DNA from 4 places in the Bradyrhizobium nivariense genome. Region 4 is predicted to be linked to each of the others. Evidence: predicted binding sites of a transcription regulator. Region 4 holds the regulator's gene; each other region holds the start of a gene.
The links. Region 4 encodes LexA, which represses DNA repair genes until DNA is damaged. Its sites were predicted from a motif close to TGTTCNNNNTGTGTTCNG; they were not measured.

Region 1: the regulator LexA is predicted to act here: its motif matches at 2,174-2,191, upstream of QCM77_RS22275 (single-stranded DNA-binding protein).
Region 2: the regulator LexA is predicted to act here: its motif matches at 3,721-3,738, upstream of QCM77_RS14360 (DUF3072 domain-containing protein).
Region 3: the regulator LexA is predicted to act here: its motif matches at 1,827-1,844, upstream of QCM77_RS36435 (ATP-dependent Clp protease adaptor ClpS).

The regions. Positions count from the first base shown of each region.
Region 1 covers NZ_JARWCR020000027.1:33,937-39,911, reverse strand. The annotation lists gene gyrA (DNA gyrase subunit A) at 1-1,147, opposite strand, end outside; gene QCM77_RS22275 (single-stranded DNA-binding protein) at 1,510-2,007, opposite strand; gene QCM77_RS22270 (outer membrane protein) at 2,472-3,239, shown strand; gene QCM77_RS22265 (outer membrane protein) at 3,473-4,222, shown strand; gene uvrA (excinuclease ABC subunit UvrA) at 4,486-5,975, shown strand, end outside.
Region 2 covers NZ_JARWCR020000014.1:122,308-128,282, reverse strand. The annotation lists gene rpe (ribulose-phosphate 3-epimerase) at 1-281, shown strand, start outside; gene QCM77_RS14380 (hypothetical protein) at 491-703, shown strand; gene QCM77_RS14375 (Do family serine endopeptidase) at 910-2,445, shown strand; gene QCM77_RS14370 (hypothetical protein) at 2,716-3,078, shown strand; gene QCM77_RS14365 (DUF6496 domain-containing protein) at 3,085-3,402, opposite strand; gene QCM77_RS14360 (DUF3072 domain-containing protein) at 3,490-3,684, opposite strand; gene QCM77_RS14355 (hypothetical protein) at 3,800-4,021, shown strand; gene QCM77_RS14350 (hypothetical protein) at 4,039-4,248, shown strand; gene QCM77_RS14345 (hypothetical protein) at 4,385-4,627, opposite strand; gene QCM77_RS14340 (hypothetical protein) at 4,723-4,980, opposite strand; gene QCM77_RS14335 (hypothetical protein) at 4,979-5,341, shown strand; gene QCM77_RS14330 (HWE histidine kinase domain-containing protein) at 5,338-5,975, opposite strand, start outside.
Region 3 covers NZ_JARWCR020000069.1:7,884-13,858, forward strand. The annotation lists partial or broken gene QCM77_RS36420 (FAD-binding protein) at 1-189, opposite strand, end outside; partial or broken gene QCM77_RS36425 (ISAzo13 family transposase) at 268-1,324, opposite strand; partial or broken gene QCM77_RS36430 (HesB/IscA family protein) at 1,480-1,671, opposite strand; gene QCM77_RS36435 (ATP-dependent Clp protease adaptor ClpS) at 1,848-3,608, shown strand; gene QCM77_RS36440 (transposase) at 4,087-4,176, shown strand; gene tnpB (IS66 family insertion sequence element accessory protein TnpB) at 4,550-4,849, shown strand; partial or broken gene QCM77_RS36450 (IS66 family transposase) at 4,779-5,074, shown strand; gene QCM77_RS36455 (response regulator transcription factor) at 5,552-5,761, opposite strand.
Region 4 covers NZ_JARWCR020000023.1:12,985-18,959, reverse strand. The annotation lists gene QCM77_RS20220 (alpha-hydroxy acid oxidase) at 1-101, shown strand, start outside; gene QCM77_RS20215 (HAD family hydrolase) at 110-742, shown strand; gene QCM77_RS20210 (hypothetical protein) at 824-1,102, shown strand; gene QCM77_RS20205 (molybdopterin molybdotransferase MoeA) at 1,330-2,541, shown strand; gene lexA (transcriptional repressor LexA) at 2,718-3,419, shown strand; gene QCM77_RS20195 (hypothetical protein) at 4,011-4,445, shown strand; gene QCM77_RS20190 (GAF domain-containing protein) at 4,671-5,612, shown strand; partial or broken gene QCM77_RS20185 (ComEC/Rec2 family competence protein) at 5,711-5,975, opposite strand, start outside.

The sequences.
Region 1 (5,975 bases), on a different contig from region 4:
GGGCCTTGGCGAGCAGGTATTTGGTGCGCCGCGTGACGACCCGCTCACGGAAGTCGACGAAGATGGCCAGCAGGTCCTTCAGATGCATGATCCGCGGACGGCCGCTGTCGAGCGCCACCATGTTGACGCCGAAGCTCGTCTGCAGCGGCGTGAACCTGTAGAGCTGGTTCAGCACCACATCCGGCACGGCGTCGCGTTTCAACTCGATGACGACGCGGTAGCCGTCGCGATCGGATTCATCGCGCAGGTCGCCGATGCCCTCGATCTTCTTTTCCTTGACCAGCTCGGCGATGCGCTCGACCATCGTCGCCTTGTTCACCTGGTAGGGAATCTCGGTGATGATGATCGCCTCGCGCTCCTTGCGGATGGTCTCGATCGCGACCTTGCCGCGCATCACGACCGAGCCGCGGCCGAGGTGATAGGCGGCGCGGATGCCCTGCCGTCCGAGGATGACGCCGCCGGTCGGGAAATCCGGTCCCGGCACGATGTTGATGAGCTCGTCGATGGTGAGCGCGGGGTTGTCGATCAACGCGACGCAGGCGTCGATGACCTCGCCGAGATTGTGCGGCGGGATGTTGGTCGCCATGCCGACCGCGATGCCGCCGGCGCCGTTGACGAGAAGGTTCGGGAACTTGGCCGGCAGGACCGATGGTTCGGTCTCGTTGTTGTCGTAGTTCGGCTGGAAGTCGACGGTGTCCTTGTCGATGTCGGCCAGCAGAGCCAGCGCCACCTTGGTCAACCGGGCTTCGGTGTAACGATAGGCGGCCGGGGGATCGCCGTCGACTGAGCCGAAATTGCCCTGGCCGTCGATCAGCGGCACGCGCATGGAGAAGTCCTGCGCCATCCGGACCATGGCGTCGTAGATCGACTGGTCGCCATGCGGATGATATTTACCGATGACGTCGCCGACCACGCGGGCGGACTTGACGTACTTCTTGTCGGGCGTGTGCCCCTGCTCGTTCATCGAGTACAGGATGCGGCGATGCACCGGCTTGAGGCCGTCGCGGGCGTCAGGCAGCGCGCGCGCCACGATCACGCTCATGGCGTAGTCGAGATAGGACTTCTTCATCTCCTCGAAGATGGAGACGGGTCGAATATCCGAGGGTTGCGCCGGCTGGTCGCCGGGCTTGTCGTCGTCGTCAGCCAAGGGGAAATCCGGTGAGGTTTTATCTGGGAATCATATAGCGCATCGCCCCCCTGATAACCACCCTTGCGGGCTTCCGGGAAGCGCTTTTTCCGACTGTTTTTCCAGAGACTTAAGCCCTTGCGAGCCGTGTCTCGGACAGCCCCCGCACCGACCTTGCAAAATCGCCCGCAACACCTGGAAAACCGCGCCGCGAGCTTCCCCCGTCAGCGCGTTTGCCATGACGTAATCCGAGCTCAACCCAAACATGAAGCGGGCCCGGAAATCCCGAGCCCGTCCTGCCGATTAGAAAGCTTTGCTGGCGCGGCGTGAGAAGCGCCGCCCCATCCGGCCGGCGCGTCCGCGTCGTATGATACGCCACGTTCTCAGAACGGGATATCGTCGTCCATGTCGCCGTTGCGGCCACCGCCGCCGGCGGCAACAGGACGGCGCGGCGCGCTGCTGACCGGACCTGAAGAGCCGAAATCGCCGCCCGGCTCGTCGCCGAAGCTGCCGCCTGCCCCGCCGCCGCTACGACCGTCCAGCATCGTCAGCGTCGAGTTGAAGCCCTGGAGCACGACCTCGGTCGAGTACTTCTCGACACCGCTCTGGTCGGTCCATTTGCGGGTCTGGAGCGCACCCTCGACGTAAATCTTGGCGCCCTTCTTCAGGTACTGTTCGGCGACCTTGCAGAGCCCTTCATTGAAGATCACGACGCGGTGCCACTCGGTCTTTTCCTTGCGCTCGCCGGTCGCCTTGTCGCGCCACGTCTCCGAGGTCGCGACGCTCAGATTGGCGATCGGCCGCCCGTCCTGGGTGCGGCGGATCTCAGGATCCTTGCCGAGATTTCCAACCAGAATGACCTTGTTGACGCTTCCCGCCATCTCCGCTCTCCACTCCGAATGCCACTGAATCTAAGGAGGCCGGTCCGCTCCCCGCGTTCCGCCGTGCCCCTGTCGGGGCGACCCTATACGCTCGCCGAACGCTTGCGGACTTCGATCAGTCCGTCACCCCTCGGGTTATCCCCACATATAGCATCGACCTTCGGTTCGTTCCAGATTTGTTCTTTGCGAGTGACGCCGCCGAACGTATCGGGTCGATCGGCCGGTGGGGCTTGCGGAAAGACACGCGCAGGATGGAACCGGTTCGGGTTCCCGCGGAACAGCAAAACAACCTAACATTCATCAAGTTAGAGCCGGTCCGACTCGCCTGCGACTGTGGCATTTCGGAGACGGACTCCATTCCGCGATCGGACTAGGTTTTCCTCGGAATTAATTCATCTGGGCGTCGCGCCTGATCAAACCGCTTCGGGGATTTCGAGAAGCGGATGAACCTGGGGAGACTGGCAATGAACAAGATCCTGATTGGTGCAATCGGTGCAGTGGCGTTGGGCCTGTCGGCTCCCGCAAGCGCGGCGGACATGGCCGCGCGTCCCTACACCAAGGCTCCGGCGCCGATGGTCGCCACCATCTACGACTGGAGCGGCTTCTACATCGGCATCAACGGCGGCGGCGGCACCAGCCACAAGTGCTGGGACTTCGTCGGCGTCGGCGGCGCTCTGGTCGGCGAAGGCTGCCACAACTCGGTCGGCGGCACGGTCGGCGGCCAGGTCGGCTATCGCTGGCAGTCGGCCAATTGGGTGTTCGGCCTCGAAGGCCAGGGCAACTGGGCCGACTTCTCCGGCGACAACGTCGGTGTGGTGACCGGCCTGCGCAATCGCTCCAAGATCGATTCCTTCGGCCTGATCACCGGCCAGATCGGCTACGCCTGGAACAACGTGCTCGTCTACGTGAAGGGCGGCGGCGCCGTCGTCGGCGACCGCTACCGCGGCTATGACGTCGTCACCGGTCTCGAATTCGACCAGGCCAAGGAGACCCGCTGGGGCGGCACCGTGGGCGCGGGCGTCGAGTTCGGATTCGCGCCGAACTGGACGGTGGGCTTCGAGTACGATCACATCTTCCTCGGCAATCGCACCATCGGCTTCACCGGTTCGGGCAACTTCGTGCTCGCCCCGCTCGGTGCTGCCACACGCTCCGAGCGCATCGGCCAGGACGTCGATATCGGCCTGATCCGCGCAAACTATCGCTGGGGCGGTCCAGTGATTGCGAAATACTGATATCCATCTGATATCGCTCAGAAATAAAAGGCCGGCTTCGCGCCGGCCTTTTGCTGCGCACAGCCCGAATAATAGGCTTCACCCACTGCTGCATTTCCAACCTGCTGTGGCTTTTCGGGTACACAACTTGCGGCTTCACTGGTGTATGTACGACATCGGTTGGACCACAGCGTCCGATGCTCTTCCGCGCACGGAAGGCAACAACAGAAACTGGGACTGGGATTAAGTTGAAAATGAAAAAGGTTTTGTTGGCTTCGGCCTGTTTGTTCGCTCTCGCCGCCCCGGCTTCGGCCGCTGATCTCGCGGCGCGCCCCTACACCAAGGCTCCGGTGGCTGTGGCCTCGGTCTACAACTGGACCGGCTTCTACATCGGTGCCAACGCCGGTGGCGGCTCGAGCCACAATTGCTGGGATACGACCGCAGTAGCCGGCGGCGCAGTCCCCGTCACGGCTGAAGGTTGCCACAATGCGACCGGCGCCCTCGTCGGCGGCCAGATCGGCTACCGCTGGCAGTCCACCAACTGGGTGTTCGGCCTCGAAGCTCAGGGCGACTGGGCTGACCTGAAGGGCTCGAACACCAGCTCGCCCGCCGCTTTCTTCCCGCTGGTGAACAACACCAAGATCGATGCCATCGGTCTCTTCACCGGCCAAGTGGGTTATGCCTGGAACAACGTGCTCTGGTACGTGAAGGGCGGCGCGGCCGTCACCCATAACAAGTTCAGCGGCACTCTGGGCGGCGTCACGTTCGGCGAGGCGACCGACACCCGTTGGGGCGGCGCCGTCGGCACGGGCATCGAGTTCGGCTTCGCACCGAATTGGTCGGTTGCCCTCGAGTACGACCATCTGTTCATGGGCAAGCACACCGACAGCTTCACGGCGTTCGGTCTGCCCTTCCGCGCCGACAGCATCAAGCAGGACGTGGATATGGCCACCGTCCGCCTGAACTACACCTTCGGCGGCGGCGCAGTGCTCGCGAAGTACTGATCTTCGTCTCCAACGCCATCGCGTTACGAAAGGCCGGCCTTGCGCCGGCCTTTTTGTTTTCGCGCTCCGACACCGGGTTCCTGCTGCCAAGTCCCGCCAGCGCAACAACAATCCGTTGACGATTCGCAAGTCCCACTGGAAATCCTTCTCCGTTCTTCCTACGTTCGCTGACAACCCCATCGGCGCCGATCCCGGTTCCGGGCGAAGCGCGCCTATTAAGTTGGCGCGATCGCGCGCTTTTGGATTCCCTGAGGACCACCAGGATGGATGAAGTGATCAAGGCGAAGCGCCAACAACAGAACGCGGGATCAAACCTGCGCGCAATTACGATCCGTGGCGCGCGCGAGCACAACCTCAAGAACGTCGACGTCGAGATTCCCCGCGACAAGCTGGTGGTGTTCACGGGGCTATCAGGCTCCGGTAAATCCTCGCTCGCGTTCGACACCATCTACGCCGAGGGCCAGCGCCGCTACGTCGAATCGCTGTCGGCCTATGCGCGCCAGTTCCTGGAGATGATGCAGAAGCCCGACGTCGACCAGATCGACGGCCTGTCGCCGGCGATCTCGATCGAGCAGAAGACGACGTCGAAGAACCCGCGCTCCACCGTCGGCACCGTCACTGAGATCTACGACTACATGCGCCTGCTGTGGGCGCGCGTCGGCGTGCCGTATTCGCCCGCCACCGGCCTGCCGATCGAGAGCCAGACCGTCTCGCAGATGGTCGACCGCGTGCTGGTGCTGCCCGAGGGCACGCGCCTCTATCTGCTCGCGCCCGTCGTGCGCGGCCGCAAGGGCGAGTACCGCAAAGAGCTCGCCGAATGGCTCAAGAAGGGCTTTCAGCGCGTCAAGATCGACGGCGCCTTCCACGAGCTCGCGGAAGCGCCGACGCTCGACAAGAAATTCCCGCACGACATCGACGTCGTCGTCGACCGCATCGTTGTGCGCGCCGACATCGGCCAGCGCCTCGCCGAAAGCTTCGAGACCGCGCTGAAGCTCGCCGAGGGCCTCGCCGTTATCGAATTCGCTGATGCACCGGCCGCAGCAGCACCCGCGGAAGAGAAAAAGAAGACCGCAAAAATCCACGACAAGAGCGGACCCGAGCGCATGCTGTTCTCGGAAAAGTTCGCCTGCCCCGTCTCCGGCTTCACCATCCCCGAGATCGAGCCCAGGCTGTTTTCCTTCAACAATCCCTATGGCGCCTGCCCCGCCTGCGGCGGCCTCGGTGTCGAGCAGCATGTCGACGAAGACCTCGTCATCCCCGACAAGGAGCTTGCGATTGGCAAGGGCGCGATCGCGCCCTGGGCCAAATCCTCATCGCCCTATTACATTCAGACGCTGACTGCGCTCGGCAAGCACTACAAGTTCACGCTGACCACCAAATGGAAGGATCTGCCGAAGAAGACGCAGAACGCGATCCTCCATGGTTCCGGCGAGGACGAGATCAAGTTCTCCTATGAGGACGGCGTCCGCTCCTACGACACCAAAAAACCGTTCGAAGGTGTCATCACCAACATCAACCGTCGCTATCGCGAGACCGAGAGCGAATGGGCGCGCGAGGAGCTCGCGAAATATTTCCACGACGTGCCCTGCGAGGGCTGCAAGGGCTTTCGGCTCAAGCCCGAGGCGCTCTGCGTCAAGATCGGCGGCAAGCATATCGGCGATATCTCCGAGATGTCGGTGAAGGGCGCCGGCGCGTGGTTCGAGACCGTGCCCGAGGCGCTGAACACCCAGCAGAACGAGATCGCCGGCCGCAT
Region 2 (5,975 bases), on a different contig from region 4:
GAAGCATGATCGGCGACCGGCCGATCCGGCTCGAGGTGGACGGCGGCATCACGCGCGACAACGCCGCTGCCGTGGCCGCTGCAGGTGCCGATACGCTTGTGGCGGGTTCCGCCGTGTTTCGCGGCAAGAGCAGCGCGGACTATGCCGCGAATATCGCGGCCATTCGCGTCGCGGCGGAGGCCGGCAGAGTTCCAAAGTTGCAAGATGTTTCCGGGAGGCCGACGCGTCTCGGCGAGACCGCGCTCATCCGATCGAGCGCTATCTCGACCTCGTCGGCGTGACCGTGGAGCGGCGCCTCTACGCCTAGCCATTGGCCTGCGGCAGGTTCCGAGCGCTGAGTTCGCGCTGATTGGAACTTTTGCCTGAATACCCATTTCCTAGAACCAACCGGGGTCTGGCGCGCGGGCGGGGCACAGCAAATCTTTTGCATAACCGCCATCGGCCTGACGCAAATAAGGGCAATAAGCTCTGTGAATGCGAGGAGGGTCTCATGGAGAACGTACGTCGCTACCGCGCGCTGGCGTCCCTCTGTCGTCAGCAGGCCGCCTACCGGCCGCTCCAGAACTGGGAACTGCTCGGTCAGGCCGAACATTTCGAACATCTCGCCGAAGTCGAACTCAAGGCGCATTTCGACGCGTGCAATGCGCAACACGACGAGGACGCTGTCGAGGCCCCGGGGTGGGAGAGGCCTGCCGCGGCGTGACGGCGCACGCGTACCGCTTCCGCTGAAGCGACATTTGCACCGGGGCGTCGTCGTCCGTCGCATCGGGTACCGCGTCGGCTCGAAGCATTTCGTCCGACCTCCGATCGTGTCTTCTTTGCCAAGATTTAATTGCGTGGACGGGACGCTGTAAGGTGGCGACCGCCATGTTGGGTGCAAGGCGACTTACCCAACATGGACATATCGACATGAACGACCGCGTCAATTCCGACACCACCACGTCCCGCAATATCCTGAGGCCGCGCCGGCTCGCGCTGCTCGGCACCGCGGCCGCACTTGGCGTGGCCCTGCTGGCGACTGCTCCCGGCTCTTCGCCGTTCAGCGCGACCTCCTTCATTGCGCCCGCCCAGGCCGCGGAGACCGCCGCGACACTGCCGGGCTTCGGCGATCTCGTCAGCAAGGTCAAACCCGCCGTCATCTCGGTGCGGGTCAGGATTGACCAGGACAACGACAACAGCGCGATGCTGCAACAGAACCGGATGGATTCGGACGCAGACGCGCCGTTCGACCAGTTCTCACGACAATTCGGCTTCCGTGGTCCGGGTGGCATGAACGGCATGCCGCGCCAGCGCCACCAGATGATCACGGGTGAGGGCTCCGGCTTCTTCATCTCCGCCGACGGCTATGCCGTGACCAACAACCATGTCGTCGACCACGCCGCGTCGGTGCAGGTGACGATGGACGACGGCGCGATCTATACCGCAAAGGTGGTCGGGACCGATCCGAAGACCGATCTTGCGCTGATCAAGGTCGAGGGCAGGAAGGATTTTCCGTTCGTCAAATTCTCGGACCAGAAGCCGCGCATCGGCGACTGGGTGGTCGCCGTCGGCAATCCCTTCGGGCTCGGCGGCACCGTGACCGCCGGCATCGTCTCGGCCAGCGGCCGCGACATCGGCAACGGTCCCTATGACGATTTCATCCAGATCGACGCGCCGATCAACAAGGGCAATTCCGGCGGTCCGGCCTTCGACATGAACGGCAACGTGATCGGCGTGAACACCGCGATCTTCTCGCCCTCCGGCGGCTCGGTCGGCATCGGCTTCGACATTCCGGCCTCGACTGCAAAGCTCGTCGTCGCACAGTTGAAGGACAAGGGCGCGGTCACACGCGGCTGGCTCGGCGTGCAGGTGCAGCCGGTGACATCGGAAATCGCCGACAGCCTCGGCCTCAAGGAGGCGCGCGGCGCGATCGTCGACAATCCGCAGGACGGCAGCCCGGCGGCGAAGGCGGGCATCGAGGCGGGCGACGTCATCACCGCCGTCAACGGCACCGCGATCAAGGACTCCCGCGATCTCGCCCGCACCATCGCTACCCTGGCGCCGGGCACATCCGTGAAGCTTGATGTCGTCCATAAGGGCGACAGCAAGACGGTGACGCTGGCGCTCGGCGAGTTGCCGAACGAGCGGCAGGCTAACGCGGACGAGGGCAAGGCGCAGCCGGATGCCGGCACGCCGCTTCTCGGGCTCAGCCTGGCTCCGGCCGGCGACGTCCAGGGCGCCGGCCAGAAGGGGGTCGTCGTCACTGAAGTTGATCCGCAGGGGCCGGCCGCGCAGCGCGGCATCCAGACCGGCGACGTCATCCTCAATGTCGGCGGCAAGGCCGTCGCCAACATCGGCGATGTCCGTTCGGAGCTGGCGCAGGCGAAATCGTCCGGCAAGCGCAGCGTACTGCTGCAGGTCAGAAGCGCGCAGGCGACCCGGTTCGTCGCGGTGCCGCTCGCATAAGTCGAACGTCGATCGGTGCAAATCCAAAAAGGCGGCCCCCGGGCCGCCTTTCCTGTTCGCCTTCAGGATTCACGGAGGCCGCCGATAACATTCTCGTTAACGGCAGAGAGGATGACCCGGTTCGTCCGAAAAAGCCGTGTTCGCTCATCACAGTTCCGGGTCTCGTATGTACTCGGCGGCAACGAAGCCGCCGGGATGATTGCAAGCGTGGAACTTCGAACTTGCCGCCACTCAGCGGCTGGCCGGTAGTTCGCATTGATCGGTGCCGACATGGATCGATTGAAGCTCTCGCTGATAGGTGCGCTGCTTGTGGCGCCGTTCGTGCTGTGGGGTGGAAATGCTGTCGGGCGTGACGACGGCCGCTACGCGGACTCACCCCTCAAGCCGTGGTTCGACAGCCTGCGCAGCCATCTCGGTCCGTGCTGCTCGGATGCGGATGGATTTGCCGTCGCTGATCCCGACTGGGACTCGCACAACGGACATTATCGCGTGCGCCTCGACGGCGAGTGGGTCGAGGTGCCGGACGAAGCCGTGATCACTGAGCCGAATCGAGCCGGCCGCACCATGGTATGGCCGGTGAAGACCGCGTTCGGGATTTCGATCCGCTGCTTCATGCCGGGCAGCATGATCTGACTGAAGTCAGCGCGACCGTTGGGAGGATTTGCGCTTCGACGTCTTCCTGGACGTTTTCTTCGAAGTTTTCTTCGAACTTTTCTTGGACGTTTTCTTGGATGCCTTCTTGGCAGTCTTCCGCTTCGAGACCTTCTTTGGGACCTTCTTGCCCTTCTTGCGCGCCTTCGACAGACCGATCGCGATCGCCTGCTTGCGGCTCTTCACGCGTCCGCCTCGACCGCCGCGTCCGCTTTTCGCGGTACCCTTCTTGTAGCGTTTCATCTCGCTTTCGACATCGCTGCCGGAGCTGCGCGAGTAGCGGCGCTTCGTTGCCTTGCGTGCCATGCATGTTCTCCCTTGGCCGGGGAGAACCATCCAAAACAGGCATGGTTCCGAAAGCGGGCCCGCAACGTTCCAGATGCGCGACGCAGCCTAGAAGGAATTCGCCAGCTCGATCTCCGCTTCCAGCACCTGGATGCGCCGTGCTGCCTCGCTGGAGGACAGATCCCGCGCATATTGCGCGGGTTGATACGTCTCTTCGCTCAACCGTTTCAGCCTGAGGCCCTGTGTCCGGGTCATCTGCTCGGTAAGGAAAACCCTGGCGTCGTATTTACCCTGAACCTGCATGTCGCTGCTCCGTCCTGAAATCCTGACTTGACTATATGTTCTTATTTTGTTCTAACAAGCCATGGACAACAGAATTAACGAAATTCGACGTAAAATCAGCGCCTTGAGGCTGGAAATGGCCGATGTCGAGGCGTCCGTGCGCGAGTTCGTCGACCGCGATCGCGACTGCACAGAGAAGGCCCTTGCGCAGATGGATCTGCGCCGGAAAATCAATCTGCTGATCGGCGAATGGAAGGCTGCAGGGGGCGGCGATGTCCTGCCGAATGTCCGCGATAGGGTGCGCCTTCGTTCCGGGAAGAAAGTCGGCAATTCCGTGCGCGCCTTCGCGCGGCACTGAGAGTTTGGGAGCGTGCCGTGGAAGAAGATCCGGCGACGTACCGGATCTTGAGACTGCGCGGCGAGATTCTCGAACTGGGCTCTGCCATCCGGCAGCTGCAACGCGAGGGACTCGACGACGCCGCGGCCCAACTCCTGATCGCGCGCAAGCGTGCACAGCTGGATCATCTGGTGAAATCAGATGTCGCAGGCGGTCATCCCAACATCACCGGCTACCGTCGCATTTGAAGCGTGCGCGCGCGCAAGGCGACATGCGGGCTGGTGGATGCCGGATGTTGACGAAGCGGCCTGAGAAAGAGTTCGGTCGAACCCCAAAGCAAAAGGCCCCGCGGTGGCGGGGCCCTCCATGAATTTCGGCGAACAGCTACTTGGTGTTGCTCATGCCGCCCTTGTTGTTCGTCATGGTGCCGCCCTGGTCGGAGCCGGGGCCGGAGCCGCCTTGACCGGAGGGATCGGCGCCCTTGGATTTCGTGTTGGCGCCTGTCGTCTGCGAGGACGAGGTCGAGGATTCATGTTTCGCCTTGTGCGACTTGGCCTCCGCGGCGAACGGTGCGGCAGCGAGGCCGGTTGCCAACATCACGGCGAGAGCGAGCTTGGTCGTCTTCATGCGCGGGAACTCCCTGGGTTAAATTGACGCAGGCAGCCAACCGCCGTTCGACGCAGGAGTTCCGAACAAAAAAGCTCTCGTGCGTCACGCATCCTTCAAGATTGCTTGTCTTCTGCGAGAATGAATACGACGCCGGTGAGTGTCGCGCCGATCGCGAACGTCGTCATCAATTTGAGGGCGAAAACGACAACGGCCTGACTTCCGCCGTCACTCAGCAGGTTGGCGACGGCTGGATTGGTCAGAACGAGCACGAGGCTGAAAGCGAGGCCGAGGGCTGCGCCCATCATCGCGTGCGTCATCAGCTTGACGAGGCCGGTGGGAGAGATCAGGTCCGACGACTTTTTCGCGCGCATGGAACTCTATCCCGATCTGGCATGCAACGCGTGGGACACCCGCCGGTTCCATCCAGATGAAGGAATTGTCATTGCCCGCTTCATCCGATGTTCATGCCGGGCCTGCGAGGATGAACGCTGCAACATGGGAACATTCGATATGGGTAAGGTGGTCTTTCTTTACCGCTCGCTGGCCTATCGCAACGCCGCCGCGGACATCCTGAGCAAAGCGCGCAAGCTGCCGCGCGGCGCGGAGCGAAGCGCGGCGCGCCGCTATGCCAAGGCGCTACGCGATCTCGCCCAAACGGAAGCCTGGCTCGAAGGGCGCGTCGCGCGCGAACCGCGGACGACGCAACGCATGAAGGGTGCGGCGTCCGGTTAACCGGATGCCCGCTGCAATTCGGCGGAGCTGGCGGCTTCGAATTTGCCGGGTGCGGCTGTCGCGGCAGTCTTGCGGATCAACGGCACCTCCAGGCGGCACAACAGGCCCTCGGCACGCCAATCGAAATGCGCCCGTCCACCGAGCTGGGACTCGACGCTCGCAAGCAAGCTCCGCGTACCGAAGCCGCGGGATTTCGGGGGCCCGACAAGCGGGCCGCCGGACTCCTCCCAGGTTAACGTGAGCAGCTCGTCCTCGACCTGCCAGCCGATCGCGAGCCGTCCCGACCGCGTCGAGAGCGCGCCATACTTCGCCGAGTTGGTGAAAAGCTCATGCAGCGCCAGCGCCAGCGTCTGGGCGGTCGCCGGCAGCAACTGAACTTCGGTCCCTGCCAATTTGATCTGGCCGCCGAGGGAATAGGGCGCAAGCTCCTCGTCGATCAGCTTCGAGAGTTCGGCGCCCTGCCAGCTCGACAGCGACAGGATCGTATGCACGCGCGCCAGTGCATTGATGCGCCCCTCGACAGCGTTGACATAGGCCTTGACCTCGTCGGCCCGGGTGAGGCGTACGATCGACTGCGCCAGCGCCAGCGCATTCTTGGCGCGATGATCGACCTCCCGCGCCAGGAGATTCTGCC
Region 3 (5,975 bases), on a different contig from region 4:
AAGGAGCGCACAGCCGCCGGTCGCAATTACGACCGCCTCGGCGCGCACGGTCCAGCGATCATGCTTCTGCCGGCGCAGGCCGCTGGCGCCAGCAACGGCGCCATTGTCGTCCACGAGCAGTTCGAGCGCAGGACTATGATCTAAAATGGTGACGCCAGCCTGCTTGGTCCTCTTGCGCATCAGGCGCATGTATTCCGGCCCCTGCAGCGACGTACGCTGCGACTTGCCCAGGTCATCGGTGGGATAAAGATAGCCCCAATCGGCGAGATATTTCCTTTCGTCCAGCTCGGCGCGCGCCTTGAGGCCGGCATCTGTTGTCGTCACGGCGATCAGCTGGACGATCGTGCGATAGCTACGCAGTGGCTTTCCCCGCCAGTTGATGGTGATGAAGAAGAGACGATGCTCGATCTTGTTCCACTTGCTGGTGCCGGGCGGCAGGTGGCAAACCCTGATCGGCAACTTGAGCTCGTCCGCCAGTTTTTTGAAGCTCGACCTGCCACAGGCGCACACGAGACCCGTTGCTGCCGCCGCCATCGGCCGTGATCATCGGGCGTTTGGCTGTCGGATGACGCTTCTTCCCCATCGTCCGCCACCATCGGCGGATCGCATTGACCGCGAAGCTGGCGGTGTCGTGGTCCGTGCCGACGCTGACCCAGCCGACATTATTGGTGATGTCGTACATGCGGTACGGCACGGCGCGGCTTAGCTTGGGATCGATAAAGTCTTGAATGTTGACGAGCTCAGGCCTGCCTTGGCGACGCCATTCCCGGCCGTTGTTCTTGAAATTGCCTACCAATTCCTTCTTCTTCGTGTCGACCGATATGACCGGTTCGTTCGCTGCCAGGAACGTCGTGGCCTGCGTGTTGATGATTGAAACTGCGCGTCGCGATCGATGTGCTGGCCGCCTTCTCGGGCCTTGTTGTTCGCTTGCAGGCTGTAGCCCATGCCGCGCAGAAGCTCGCTGACAACCGTCGGGCAAACCTTATGACCCTCCTTCGCCAGCTCGGTCACGAGGTTACGCAGGCTGCGGGTCGTCCACAACAATGGCTGCATCGGATCGCCCCGCGTCACCGGTTCGACCAGGCGCTTGAGATTGGCCGCGAGGGTTGGCTCCCGGGATGACTTCTTCTTGTGCCCGCCGCCCGCCCTACGGACGCGTCCAGCCGGAACCGCCACGTTGTCGCGAGTGTCAGAAAGTCCGTGATAAATCGTCGACCGCGCCAATCCGCTGATCCGGACATCAAGCTGACCCCGCCGTGTCCCAGCGCTTTCGCCCCAGGGCGACAAAGCGCCGGAGGCTCTGTTCATTCAGAACAGGGGCCATCTCCTGATAGCGTCCGCGCGGCGCGCGCCTGAGCGGCTCGAATCATCCCACGACGCTACGTCGCGCGACAGATCATTGTGAATCCTGCGCAAACAATCCTCGCGATCTGTGGCAACTGTGACTCAGTTGTTTATGGACGGGCCCTTATTGTCGACGACGAACACCTTGACGCCGTCGCGCTCTGTCACGGTGTCGTCAGGCTTGGCCTCGTCGGCCAGGCTCATCCGGTATTTGAACCCGTCGCAGCCACCGGTCTCGACCATGATGCGCAGGCCGCTCGTCGGCTGCGCCGAACCCGAGATCACGCTCTTGAGCGCATTCACTGCGCTATCCGTCAGATTGATCATGGCTATCCTTTTTGCCTGGGTCGTTTGGATAGGAATTGGCAAGTCGCATGCCAGCGCGCCCTAGCTTGACATTGTCCGAGATCGCGCCTGTTGGCTTTGCGGCGCGTGTAGGGTTGCTGACAAAGGTCTTCGAGGGATTGCGGCGGCTTTGCGTGTCTTCTTTATGGATTCCGCCGATGAAGCGTAAGGAACGCCGCCAGCAGAGAGATTTGATGCCTGTGTTGCGTCAACCGGTTGAGCCGGCAAGCTTAGATCGGAAACCACATGGCCACTGCCGAACAACTAGAACACGCACCGGGGGTCTTTGTGGACAAGATCTGCGCAGGCGGTGCGCCCATTCAGCTTCTTTGCACAATGACGGCAAGACGACTCTCGGTCTCGTGGTACGCCTGCTGCGCGAGGTATTCGACAAACAGGAGCGGGATGCCATTGCGCTCGCCAAACTCGTCTTGCAGCATGGCAAGGCCGTCTGCGGACGCTATCCTCCCTCGGTCGCAAAGGCGCTCCTCGAGGCGGCGCAACAGCGTATCCGAGCTGAAGGATGTCCCCTGCTGATTACGGGCGAAGCCGCGGGCGAAGCGGACGGCCCCGACCTGCCCGACGTGCAATTCGAATATGCCTACGAAGCCCTTGAGTGGCACTTCACCAATATACCGCCGAGCGAACTCGCCACTACTGTGAGGCAATTCCCGGGCCACATGCAGGCCGATGTTCAGGTCGCGGTCGATAAGCTATTCGCCGATCCGGTCCGCTTCTTCGGCGCCTATGCAGAACATAGGTACGAGACGCTTTCATTCGCTCGGATGAAAACGCGTGGACAGAATGCGATTTCGCTGGTGCCGCCGCAATATCACCAGGTTGATACTGGCGAGACGGCGCCGGTCAAATGCCTGTACAATGGACTGTGGCTCTGCCGAGCGAGCGAATTTTTCTATGCCGTCGTGCTCTCTACTGAGTTCGAGTTCGAGCAAGAGCCGAGGATCCGGATTGAAATCGTTGCCCCTGCGGGGACTGGCGGCGAAGCCTTTGTTCAGCGCAGCTTTGACGAACTGGAACGGGCGGTACACGCGGCACGTTCTTATCGCGGCAAGATTCTCTCATTCGAGAAAGGTGCGAACTACAGCGGCCGCTCAAGAGGCATCATGGTGCATCGATTGGCACCAGTGAGGCGCGAGGACGTGATCCTGCGGGAACAGGCTATCAAATTGCTCGATCGCAACGTGTTGAGTTTTGTCGCCACGCGTGGCGCACTCCGCCGATTCGGCCAGTCGACCCGCAAGGGCATCCTGCTCTATGGCCCGCCCGGCACCGGTAAGACCCACACTATCCGCTATCTCGCCACCAACCTACCGGGACACACCACGCTAATCATCACCGCCGAAGAGGTCGGTCAGCTGAGCGCCTATATGGCGCTCGCGCGCCTGCTGCAGCCTACCATGGTGGTGATCGAGGATGTCGATCTGATCGCCAGCAAGCGCGACGACTTGACAACATGTGAGGAGGTCGCGCTGAACAAACTCCTGAATGAAATGGACGGCTTGAAGGAAGACGCTGACATCCTCTTCGTGCTCACCACCAACCGCCCCGAGCAACTCGAGGGCGCCCTGGCCGGTCGCCCCGGCCGCATCGACCAGGCGATCGAGATGCCGCTGCCTGATACGACCGGCCGCGACAAGCTGATCCGACTTTACGGCACGGGCCTGCCGCTTGAGGCGGAGATCGTAGCCGAGACGGTGCGCCGCACTGAGGGCGTCAGCGCCGCTTTCATTAAGGAGCTGATGCGACGCATTGCGCAATCATGCATCGCTCGTGACGGCGGAAACTCAGTGACCACAGCTGACATCGAGGAAGCGCTCGACGACATGCTGTTCACCGGCGGCCGCCTCAACGTGAAGCTCTTGGGTGGGGCCGGAGCGATGGCTGCGGGGTCTGAATGAAGGCGAAGGGCGGAAGATCACCCGCCAAGGGCTGCGCCAACTCCCGCATGCGCCGGGTGTCGACGACGCGTCTATGATTGATGAGCAGCGAGGCGGTTCGTAAACGCGAACCGCCGCGACAACTCGCCCGCTCAACCGTCGCTCGTAATTCCTGTTCCATGCCGGCCTGCCCCTACAGGCGGCTTCGATATCAACGCCTCGCCACAGCCGACAAGCAATGAGCAGCTTCGCCATCCGTCAAGGAACGAGAACGGCTGCGGGATTGCCGGCGAAAAGTCCCCCTGCGAAAGCGGCCACCTGGTAGTACATGCGCATGCAGTTTTGTCCGGCCGATGCATCGGCTGACTCATACCTCATGATGGGTCCGACGAGCCGACAAGACGCGACACCAACTCCTTAGGAGACGGCGGAAGTTATCACATCGGTCGAGCGGGCGGCGCCGATGGTCATCGGATGAGAAGGAACGGCTTGTTGCAGCATCGCTCGAGTCGGAGCCAGTGTTTCCGAGGTGGCTCGCATGGCTGGCCTTCATGTAAGCCAGCTGTTCAGGTGGCGCAAAGAGCTTTGAAGCGAGTATAGCGCCGTTCGTGCCGGTCGAGATTGGGCCGTCTGTGCCGCTGCGGGAGTTGGCCGAAGCGCCATTGACGACGACGGCGGCGCGTCGACGGAAGAGCCAGGGCGTCATCGAGATAGATCTTGGTAGCGGGCACCGCATCCGGGTCGATGGCGACGTTGATGGAGACGCGCTACGTCGCGTTCTCGACGCTTTGGTACGCTGATGATCCCGGTTCCGACGGGCGCACGAGTGTGGCTTGCGACAGGCTACACGGACATGCGCCGAGGCGTCCGTCGCTCGCACTCCAGGTGCAGGAGGTGCTGCGCAAGGGCCCGCTCAGCGGTCACTGTTTGTCTTCCGCGGTCGCCGAAGGGATCTTGTGAAGGTGATCTGGCACGATGGCCAGGGAGCATGCCTGTTCACCAAAAGACTGGAGAGAGGGCGGTTCATCTGGCCTTCGGTCGCGGGCGAAGCAGTGACGATCTCGTCGGCGCAGATGAGCTACCTGTTGTCCGGAATCGATTGGCGCAAACCCGCAAGAAACCCAGCGTCCGACGCGGGTCGCATAGCCGTTTTGGGTTTGAATCTGCTGCTTGATCTGATTCAATGGCTTCATGATGTCGAAGCCGGACGACCTTCCATCGGACCTTGTCAGTGCCCTGGCAGCGCTGCAGGCCGCGCGTGAGGCCCGGCTGCGAGCCGAGGCGTTGGCTGCCTGCGCGCAAGCGGAGCTGTCGGATAACGCGGCGCTGATCGCGCATCTCGAGTTACGGATCGAGAAGCTCAAACGCGAACTGTACGGGCAGCGCTCCGAGCGCACGGCGCGGCTGATCGAACAATTGGAATTGGAACTCGAAGAACCGCGGCGAGCGAGGATGAGCTTGTCGGGCGCGCCGCCGCGGCGAAAACCCAAGAGCGGGCGCGCCTTCACGTCAATCATGTAGTCACTGCGGCGCGGCAATCAGGATGGAAGTGCGCGGCAGAATGACGCTGCTGCCGCGGGACGACAGCAAAGCTGGTTGCCTTCAATTCAGGTAGGTCAGTCATTATAGCTTCAACAAGCATCTCTATAATCTCTTTCGCTGCATCCTATTATGGATCAGATCCTCTGTGGCCAAGCAGATCTGGCTGCGCGCCGCGACGCTGGTTGGCATGAAGGTTGCCCGCCTCAGCCCGAGACTTGCTACTTGCGATCAGAACCCGCCTATAGTGGTGCGCCCCCACGACTTTCGTGCGAAACAGATACACGTCGTTCCTCGTAAGAGCCGGCGGATATTTAACTATAGCGCTGCGCTCACAACGGGCCGCTACTCACGGCAGATGCGATCCCATCTCATGGAGCAGTCCTAGCACCGGGCACAATTGACAGCAGCAGCACTCCAATAGTTCAAAGAAGCCCGAGGCGGCGCGCCTTGATAGCAGCCTGGATTCGGGTGGTCACTTCCAGCTTTCGCATAGCGTTCTTGATGTGAAAATTGACGGTGTTCTCGCTGACTCTCAATATCACCCCTATTTCCCAGGATGATTTGCCCTCCTCTACCCACCGCAAGCACTGCTTTTCTCGTGCGGACAGCACAACGGTTTGCCCATCGACCATGTGTTTCTCCTGGAGCCGAGACGCCTGGAACGAGATCAGCAAATGCCGTACCACGCGACGGCGATCGCAAACTCTCCTGCCAAGACAAGCTTCGGAGCACCGATCAGCTGCCGATCCAACTGCAACACCATCGACTGTCGAAGCGATTGGGACATACCTCGTAAACACGACAGCAGTGGTTGCAACAACGGCTCACTTGTCGTCCGAGACCTAA
Region 4 (5,975 bases):
CCGAGGTCGACAAATCCTGCCTGCATGCAGCGACCGCAACCAACGCGCCGAGCGTGTTCAGCGCGTTTCCGCTGTTCGACCACGAGCCATATCGATACTGAGTGAAAGGATGCAGGTGACATCGCTCTCTCCCGGCAGCGCGGATGCGCTTCTGTTCGATCTCGGCCGCGTGGTGCTCGACATCGATTTCTCCAAGGCGATCGCCTGCTGGGCGGGACATGCCGGCTGCAAGCCCGAATCCATCGTCGCGCGCTATGTGGGGGACAGCGAAGCCTATCGGCTGCATGAGGTGGGCAAGATCAGCGACGAGGACTATTTCGCCTCATTGCGAGCCTCGCTCGGAATCGGCATTTCGGACGCGCAGTTCCTGGAAGGCTGGAACGCGATCTTCGCCGGCGAAATGCCTGACATCGCCGAGCTGTTGCCGCGGGCGGCGAAGCAGATGCCGCTCTACGCCTTCTCCAACACCAACCGGCCGCACGTGGACTATTTCTCGCAGGAATATGCCGATCTCCTCGGCCATTTCCGCGAGCTGTATTTGTCGTCCAGCATCGGCCTGCGCAAGCCGGATGCCGAGGCCTTCGACCACGTCATCGCTGCGATCGGCGTACCCGCCGGGCGTATCGTGTTCTTCGACGATCTTGCTGAAAACATCGAGGGAGCGCGGGCGCGCGGCTTGACGGCGGTCCATGTGACCTCGCCGCGTGACGTCGGGAACGCATTGAAGGCATTGGGTATCTGACGACAATCCGCCGTCGCGAAACCCAGGAGGCACGGCCCCGTCGGAACTAATTTTGACGAAGCTGAGGAACCCGATCACTTTGTGCATTTTTATACCGAGTTCCGGGAACGGAATACCGGGTTCCGGACTCTAGAGTCCGTCGGGATCTCTACGGACGGACGCATCATCGTGTTGGGCAAAACCTACCTCACCAAGCAGGCATCTCTTCTTCTTGAATTCGCCAGGACAACTTCAGACTCGGACCTTTCGGCCAAGCTTGTGCGCAAGGCCGCCGACCTGAAATCCCAGGCCGATCCGCTCCCCGACAAGGATCAGGGGCCGAAAGCGCCCGACGTAAGTCCCGGGCAGATAGAGAGCTGATCGATGCTGGCCGTGGCGCTCGTCATTCTCGTTTTTGCCATGGCCACTCTTCTGCCGATCTGCCTCGTTCTCTGGACCATGCCTCGCCGGGCTTGATCATGCCTTCCAGAACAATGTGAAGCAGCGGGATGAATTGCGCCCGCTCAGCTGTTTTTGCCTCTGCGCCCGCGCTCGGCTAGAAGACTTGCGGAACATTCGCCCGAACGTGCCGAGCAGGAGTTTTCGCCGTGGCCTTGATGCCGGTTTCTGACGCGCTTGCCGCGGTGCTGGCGAGTGCAGAGCCGCTGCCCGAAGAGATGGTTTCCCTCGACGAAGCCTACCATCGCGTGCTCGCGCGCGACGTCGCAGCGCGGCGTACGCAGCCGCCGCAGGCGATGTCGGCGATGGACGGCTACGCCGTGCGCGCAGCTGACGCCGCGACGATCGATTCGAAGCTCACCGTCATCGGCGAGGTCGCAGCGGGTCGGCCGTTCGCGGGAACGGTCGGCGCCGGCGAGGCCGTGCGGATCTTCACCGGCGGCGTCGTTCCCGACGGCGCCAACGCCGTCGTGATCCAGGAGGACACGGTCGCTGATGGCAAGCGCATCACGATCAAGGAAGCCGCGATCGCAGGACGGCACATCCGGCCCGCCGGCGTCGATTTCCGCGAGGGCGACGTGCTCCTGCGCACGGGAATCCGCCTCACCGAGCGTGACCTCGCGCTCGCCGCCGGGATGAATCATCCGCATCTTCCCGTTTGCCGGCGTCCGAAGGTCGCGATTCTCGCCACCGGCGACGAGCTGGTGATGCCGGGCGCCACGCCTGGTCACGGCCAGATCGTCTATTCCAACGGCTACGCCCTGCATGCGCTCGCCCGCAGCGAGGGCGCCCAGACCATCGACCTCGGTATTGCCGCCGACACACTGGAGGCCACCACCGCCGGCATCCGCCGCGCCCGCGAGAGCGACGCCGACATCCTGATCACGACCGGCGGCGCATCGGTCGGCGACCACGATCTGGTCCAGCAGGCGCTGAGGGACGAAGGTATCGCGATGGCGTTCTGGAAGATCGCGATGCGGCCGGGCAAGCCGATGATGCATGGACGGCTCGGCGCAATGGGCGTGATCGGCCTGCCGGGCAATCCCGTGTCGTCCTATGTGTGCGCCTTCCTGTTCATGGTGCCGCTGATTCGCGCCCTGTCGGGCCGTTCGGTGATTCACCATCGCCGTGAGCGCGCCGCGCTCGGCCGCGACGTCGGCGCCAACGACCAGCGCGAGGACTATCTGCGCGCGCGCCTGGAGGAGCGCGACGACGGCACGCGCATCGCCCTTCCCGTCAGTCATCAGGACTCTTCGCTGCTTGCGAATCTCGCTGCGGCACAGGTACTTCTCGTGCGCGCACCGTTCGCGCCGAAGGCTGAAGCCGGCACGCCCTGCGAGGTGTTGCGGCTCCCCGTCTGAGTGCCTCGAGAATGCGGGTTCCGCGAACTTCGCTCTGTTCACGGTAAATTAAGCAGTTGCGGAACACATATCGAACATATAGTGTCCGTTCATGATTTGTTTCGAGCGTGTAGCGGCTTATTGCTGAATTCAGCGTCTCGGAATCGAACGGCATCAATCGGGGGACTTTGGTCGAGATGTTAACGCGCAAACAATACGAGCTTCTGCGGTTCATCAATGAACGTCTGAAGGAAAGCGGCGTGCCCCCTTCCTTCGACGAGATGAAGGATGCGCTCGACCTGCGCTCGAAGTCGGGTATCCATCGCCTGATCACGGCGCTCGAGGAGCGCGGCTTCATCCGGCGCCTGCCCAACCGCGCCCGTGCGATTGAAGTCATCAAGCTGCCCGAGCTCCAGGCAGCCGCCGGCAGCCGCCGCGGCTTCACGCCGAGCGTCATCGAGGGCAATCTCGGCAAGGTGCGCGCGAGCTCCAGCCTGTCTGCGGACGAGGGCGAGCGTCCCGTTGCGGTGCCGGTGATGGGCCGCATCGCGGCCGGCACGCCGATCGAGGCGTTGCAGACCCGCAGCCACACTATCAGCGTACCGCCCGACATGCTCGGCTCGGGCGAGCACTACGCGCTCGAAGTGCGCGGCGATTCCATGGTCGAGGCCGGCATCCTCGACGGCGACATGGCGCTGATCCAGCGCAACGAGAGCGCCGATACCGGCGACATCGTGGTGGCGCTGATCGACGACGAGGAAGCGACCCTCAAGCGCTTCCGCCGCCGCGGCGCCTCGATCGCGCTCGAGCCCGCCAACGCGGCCTATGAGGTACGTATCCTGCCGCCGAACCGGGTGAAGATTCAGGGCAAGCTGATCGGGCTGTACCGGAAGTACTGATACCGGGAGTCCTTGATACCGGGAGTCCTTGGCGCCGCGCGCGCTTCCGATCGGCAGCCCGATCAGAGATTGGAGCGGATCATTGTCCGCTCGGGCTGGATAGTCTTTCTGGTTCCGCACAGATTATCCGGGCCCACCTCCGGCGCTAGATCCTCGATACGCCGCACGAAGCACCCAGGGGCTTCGCGGCCTTCAGGTTCGAGGAGAAGTCATGCGCAAAATCATTCTGAGCACAGTTGCGGCGGCGCTGATCGCAGCATCAGCGTCGCCAGCATTTGCCGCACAATCGCGTCACCATGTCCGCAAGGAAACAGCGGTCAGCGATCAAGTCCGCAACGCGCGGAATGCGATCGCGCAACCGTCGCAGCCAGGCTGGCAATATTCGGGCTGGTCGGCGTCCGCAGGGCGTTGACACGCGCCTCCCGAATGCATCGCAGCAGCCTTTGTTCCTAAAAGATAATGTGATCGCGGCTTGCGGAAACCAGCCGCAGATTTGCCCACAACCAAGTAGAGTTTTGCGTGTTTCCACTCTGATAGAGGCCTGCGCCTCGATAAGAGACGCGGGCGCTATCCCAGCCTGAGGAGCACCCGATGTGTGACTACAGCCTGCATGCCGTCGCGTCGCGTCCCGCCGAAGTCGGCGAGACGATCGTCACGACAAGCTTCCGCGGCACCTCGACGCGTGGTTTTGCGTCCGCAGCCGATCCGACCGTGGCCGTCTGCCTGCTGCCGGGAACGGAGCTCGCCTTCACCGACAACGTCCGCTACGACAATCGCTGGATCTGGACGCGTACCATCAATTCCCGCGTCGGCAAGTTCGGCAAGATCGATCCGCACATTCCCGACCGCCATCATGATGCGATTGAATTCCCCGACGGCAAATACGTGCTGGTGACTCAGCTCGTCGAGGGCCAGCAGGCAACCGTGCTGCAACTGCCGGTGACCCAGCCGGTCACTGATCGCGAGCACAAGCCGGAGATCATCGCCGACAGGCAGCCGACGGTCACCCGCCTGCCGATCGGCTGACACAGCCGCCCTCCGGCCGAGAGGTTGGAGGCCAGGATTGAATTGCCATCGCCGGCCGTGGCCGGCGAGATGGTGCGGTCGCGTCCAGCGAAATCCGATCGGATTGATCAAGCCGCTGCGCCTCTGCGCAGCACGAAGTTTGAGCCGCCCTGCCTGAATTATGAACGTCCGCTTCGCAGCCAAATGACCGATGCTGTCAAGGGCTTGAGACGGCGGACACGCTCGATGAAAACCTTCCTTCGCGTCGTTGAACTCTGGGTACCCGACCGGACGCGCATGCGGCTGGAATTTGGTGGCGGCCTCTACGGCGAAGGGCTGTCCGCGTTCAAGGCCGTCAGCGAAGAGTTGCACTTCGGATATGACGAGGGACTTCCGGGCAAGGCCTGGGCCTCGGGCCACCCCGAAATCCTCACCAGATTCGCCAATTCCTATTTCAAACGGACCGATCAGGCGCTCGTAGCCGGCCTCACCTGCGGCGTCGCGGTACCGGTGTTTGCAGGCGAATTCCTCCAGGCCGTCATCGTGCTGTTCTGCGGCGACGGCAAAGCGCATGTCGGCGCGATCGAGCTCTGGCACAACGACCCTGATGTCTCCCACGAGATGGGGCTCGTCGACGGCTATTACGGCACCGCCGATATGTTCGAGTTCAACTCTCGCCACACCAAATTTCCTCGCGGCTTTGGCCTGCCTGGACGCACCTGGAAGGCGGGCCTGCCGCTGATCATCAAGGACCTGCACGACGCCAGGAGCTTCCTGCGCTGGGAGGACGCGGCCAAGGTCGGGATCAATCTCGGCGTGGGCGTGCCCTATCGGACCGGCACGGACCAGACCTGGGTCCTGACATTCCTCTCGGCGCAGGCCACGCCGATTGCGCGACGCTTCGAGATCTGGGTCCCGAACCAGATCCGCTCGGCGCTGGTGTTTCGCGCCGGCGATTGCAGTGCGCAGACCGACCTTGCCGCGCTCTATGCGACGAAATCCATCGCCAGGGGCGAAGGCAGCATCGGCGGGGCCTGGGCCACCGGCATGCCCGCGCTCAACGATGAGCTCGCGCATGACGGCTCGGTCGCCGGCCTTGAGGCCCGCGCATCCGGACTGAGCCGGATGGTGGCCCTGCCGGTCATCGGCAATTCCGGGCTCGACGCCGTGCTGGCCTGGTATCTCTAGAGAGCGAAGTGGATACCGGTTCGCGTGAAGAAAACGCGTCAGAATCCAGAGCTTCGGTTCTGATTCAATCGGAGCCGAAGATGCTCTGGCCGATCCGCTCAATCCTCGGCCTGCAAGTCGGTCTCCGCCGGCGTTGCGTCCCGGGTGCGGGGCGCGGCCGTCTTCGGCGCAAGACTGCCATCGAAATCACCTGCGCCGGCGCCGGCCGGCAACCAGGGGCGGCTCGTGCCTCTCGCCCTCACCGCCTGAACCGCAAAACCGTCACCACGCTGCGTCAGCGCCAGCGCGCTCTGGCTGGCGAGCCGCTGCCGATCGACCACCATCGCGGCGCAATCGGGCGGCGCGGGACGTGCCGTCACCACC